Regions from separate parts of the Streptomyces sp. NPDC001093 genome, predicted to be linked through region 1. Evidence: predicted binding sites of a transcription regulator. Region 1 holds the regulator's gene; the other holds the start of a gene.
The links. The regulator HrcA, encoded in region 1, represses chaperone genes, less so after heat shock. The targets are predictions, from matches to a motif close to TTNGCACTCNGNNNNNCNGAGTGCNAA.

Region 1 (2,198 bases):
GTGGATCTCGACGTACAGGTCACCGGCGGGACCGCCGCCCGGCCCGACCTCGCCCTCACCGGCGAGCTGGATCCGCGTGCCGTTGTCGACACCGGCCGGGATCTTCACGGTCAGGGTCCGCCGCGAGCGGACCCGGCCGTCGCCGGCGCACTCCGGGCACGGAGTGGGCACGACGGTGCCGAAGCCCTGGCACTGGGGGCAGGGCCGGGAGGTCATGACCTGGCCCAGGAAGGACCGGGTGACCTGCGAGACCTCACCGCGGCCCCGGCACATGTCACACGTCTGGGCGGTCGTGCCGGGCGCCGCGCCCTCACCGTTGCAGGTGTTGCAGACGACCGCGGTGTCGACCTGGATGTCCTTGGTGGTCCCGAAGGCCGCCTCGTCCAGCTCGACCTCGATGCGGATCATCGCGTCCTGGCCGCGCCGGGTGCGCGAGCGCGGCCCGCGCTGCGACGCCGTGCCGAAGAACGCGTCCATGATGTCGGAGAAGTTGCCGAAGCCACCGGCGCCGAAGCCGCCCGCGCCGGCCCCGCCCGACTGGGAGAGCGGGTCGCCGCCGAGGTCGTAGACCTGCTTCTTCTGCGGGTCCGACAGCACCTCGTAAGCGGCGTTGATCTCCTTGAACCGCTCCTGGGTCTTCGGGTCGGGGTTGACGTCCGGGTGCAGCTCGCGCGCGAGCCGGCGGAACGCCTTCTTGATCTCATCCTGCGACGCGTCGCGGCGCACGCCGAGAACGGCGTAGTAGTCCGTGGCCACTTACGACTCCGCCAGGATCTGTCCGACGTACCGTGCCACTGCGCGTACCGCTCCCATCGTTCCCGGGTAATCCATGCGGGTCGGTCCGACCACGCCGAGCTTGGCAACCGCCTCGCCGCCCGAACCGTAGCCGACCGACACCACTGAGGTGGAGTTGAGTCCCTCGTGGGCGTTCTCGTGCCCGATGCGCACCGTCACGCCCGGATCCTTCGCCTCGCCGAGGAGCTTGAGGAGCACGACCTGCTCCTCGAGCGCCTCGAGCACCGGCCGGATCGTGAGGGGAAAGTCATGCCCGAAGCGGGTGAGATTGGCGGTCCCGCCGATCATCAGCCGCTCCTCGTTCTCCTCGACGAGCGTCTCCAGGAGAGTGGAGAGCACCGTCGAGACCGTACCGCGGTCCTCGGGATCGAAGGCCTCCGGCAGGTCCTCGACCAGCGTCGGCACGTCCGTGAACCGGCGGCCCGCGACCCGGCTGTTCAGCCGCGCGCGCAGATCGGCGAGGGAGCTCTCGCCGAAGGGCGCCGGGCAGTCGACCATCCGCTGCTCGACCCGGCCGGTGTCCGTGATCAGCACGAGCATCACGCGCGCGGGGGCGAGCGAGAGCAGCTCCACGTGCCGCACGGTGGACCGGGTCAGGGACGGGTACTGCACGACGGCGACCTGCCGGGTGAGCTGCGCGAGCAGCCGTACCGTCCGCGCCACGACGTCGTCGAGGTCGACGGCGCCCTCCAGGAAGTTCTGGATCGCCCGCCGCTCGGGCGCGGTCATCGGCTTGACGCCCGCCAGCTTGTCCACGAACAGCCGGTAGCCCTTGTCGGTGGGGATACGCCCCGCGCTGGTGTGCGGCTGCGCGATGTACCCCTCGTCCTCCAGGGCCGCCATGTCGTTACGGACCGTCGCCGGGGACACGCCGAGGCTGTGCCGCTCGGTCAGGGCCTTCGACCCGACCGGCTCCTCGGTGCCGACGTAGTCCTGGACGATGGCGCGCAGTACCTGCAGCCTGCGTTCACTCAGCATCCGCGCGCACCTCCAGCACGTGTCCCCTCGGTTCCACTCGGTCCTGCGGTTCGTCCGCCTGGCACTCTTCGCACGCGAGTGCCAGCGTTCCCGGGCCCAGTGTACGGCTGTCGGGTACACCGAGGGCAAGGTCGGTGCGGTCCCGGCGGCTCCTGCGGCTAGCGTCGCGGTATGACGGTGACTTGGGAAGAGCTGGGGTGGGAGCGGCTGGCCGCGGGGGTCGGCCGGTGCCGGCTGCCCGGCTGGGACTGCACGGCCGGACTGGTCCTCGCAGAGGGTACGGCGTTGTTGGTGGACGCCGGCTCGAGCGTGGCCGAAGGCGCGCGGCTGCGGGCACAGGCCGAGCGACTGGCCGACGGCCGTGTGACCCATCTCGCGCTGACCCACCCCCACTTCGACCATGTCTTCGGGGTGCCGGCCTTCGC
Region 2 (2,198 bases), on a different contig from region 1:
GCGATGATCAGCAGCGGCTTGGAGGCGCCGGCCTGGATGACCTTCTCCAGCAGCGGCAGCATGTCCTGGATGGAGCTGATCTTGCCCTGGTTGATGAGGATGTACGGGTCGTCGAGGACGGCCTCCATGCGCTCCTGGTCCGTCACGAAGTACGGCGACAGGTAGCCCTTGTCGAAGGCCATGCCCTCGGTGAAGTCCAGCTCCAGACCGAAGGTGTTGGACTCCTCGACGGTGATGACACCGTCCTTGCCGACCTTGTCCATCGCCTCGGCGATGAGCTCACCGACCTGCTGGTCCTGGGCGGACAGCGCGGCGACGGCGGCGATGTCGGACTTCTCGTCGATCGGGCGGGCCGAGGCGAGCAGCTCGTCGGAGACGGCCTTGACGGCCGCGTCGATGCCCTTCTTCAGGGCGGCCGGGGAGGCGCCGGCGGCGACGTTCTTCAGGCCCTCGCGCACCAGCGCCTGGGCGAGCACGGTGGCGGTGGTGGTGCCGTCACCCGCGATGTCGTTGGTCTTGGTCGCCACCTCCTTCACCAGCTGGGCGCCGAGGTTCTCGTACGGGTCCTCGATCTCGACCTCGCGGGCGATCGTGACACCGTCGTTGGTGATGGTGGGGGCGCCGAACTTCTTGTCGATGACGACGTTGCGGCCCTTGGGGCCGATCGTCACCTTCACCGTGTCGGCCAGCTTGTTGACGCCGCGCTCGAGGGCGCGACGGGCGTCCTCGTCGAACTTCAGGATCTTCGCCATGACAGCGGGAGCCCTCTCGGAAATCTATGGGTGACAAGACAACTGCGCCCCGGACGCCCGGCTTCTTTATCGGTCGCGGGGGCCAGGGGCGCAGCTCAGGAGCAAAAGAATGCTCGGGGTGAATTACTTCTCGATGATCGCGAGCACGTCGCGAGCCGAGAGGACGAGGTACTCCTCGCCGTTGTACTTCACCTCGGTGCCGCCGTACTTGCTGTAGAGGACGACGTCGCCGACCTTGACGTCGAGCGGAAGGCGCTCGCCGTTCTCGAACCGGCCCGGGCCCACGGCGAGGACGGCGCCCTCCTGGGGCTTCTCCTTCGCGGTGTCCGGGATGACCAGGCCAGAGGCCGTGGTCTGCTCGGCGTCCAGCGGCTGGACCACGATGCGGTCCTCGAGCGGCTTGATGGCAACCTTGGAGCTGGCGGTCGTCACGATCCGACCTCCCCCTTCGGAGATCTCACGGGGTTAACTGTCTGAGGTGGCGACCAGGTCGATCCGTCGTCGCGGGTGCCGGACCTGCCCGTCGCTTTGTTGGCACTCTCCAGGGGGGAGTGCCAGAGCCGAGACTATGACCGCGATTAGCACTCGGTCAAGCGGAGTGCCAATGCCGTGCGGCGCGTCGGCGGAATCTCGTCCGCGCCGGGTTCCTGGTGGGCCGGTGTCGCCCCGCCGTCCCGGGGGCTGCCGCCCCCAGATCCCCGCTTCGGCCTGAACGGCCTCGTCCTCACACGCCGGACGGCTGTTTTTCGCCGACCGGCGCCGAAAAGGGCTCTACAGATAGTCCTCCAGCCTCCCCACCGTCAGCCCCCGCTGCTGCACCCTCCGCAGCACCCTCGCCGTGCGTTCCCGCTGGCTGGGGCCCGGCGTCTCGTCCGGGCCGACCAGGATGACGTCGCCGGGGCGCAGGTGGTGTTCGCCGTGGGTGTAGGCGAGCTCGGTCGGGGTCATCGCGGCGCGCCAGAGGACGACCGTGGAGATGCCGCAGTCTGCCGCCGCGCGCAGGGTGGTGGTGTCGTACGCGCCGTACGGCGGGCGGAAGAGCCGGGGGCGCAGGCCGAGGCGGGATCCGAGCCTGTCCTGCTGGCCGCAGATCTCGGCGCGCTGCCCGGCGTACGGCAGTCCGGCCAGCGCGCGGTGGTCGAGGGTGTGGTTCTCGATGCCGGCGCCCAGCCCGTGCAGGCGGGCGAAGTGGCCGTAGCCGGGGCCGACGGCGCTGTCGGTGAGGAACATGCTGACCGGCAGCCGGAGTTCGCGGACCATGGCGACGAAGCGGGGGTCCTTCTCGGCGCCGTCGTCGTAGGTGAGGAAGACGACCCGGTCGCGGGTGGGGACGTGGTCCAGGACGCGGGGCAGGGCGGCACGGTCCCCGGTCCGCGGGCCGAGGGGGAGGGCGCGGGCGGCGGGCTGCGGAGGGCGGGCGAGGGGCTCGGTCAGGCCCCAGCGGCG

Region 2: groES (co-chaperone GroES) is a predicted target of HrcA. The motif match lies at 1,331-1,357, and genes of this name have one in related genera.

The regions. Positions count from the first base shown of each region.
Region 1 covers NZ_JBEPBF010000032.1:40,987-43,184, reverse strand. Annotated here, with positions in the region: gene dnaJ (molecular chaperone DnaJ) at 1-756, opposite strand, end outside; gene hrcA (heat-inducible transcriptional repressor HrcA) at 757-1,773, opposite strand; gene ABT288_RS18380 (MBL fold metallo-hydrolase) at 1,945-2,198, shown strand, end outside.
Region 2 covers NZ_JBEPBF010000075.1:16,038-18,235, forward strand. Annotated here, with positions in the region: gene groL (chaperonin GroEL) at 1-752, opposite strand, end outside; gene groES (co-chaperone GroES) at 876-1,184, opposite strand; gene ABT288_RS30400 (polysaccharide deacetylase family protein) at 1,524-2,198, opposite strand, start outside.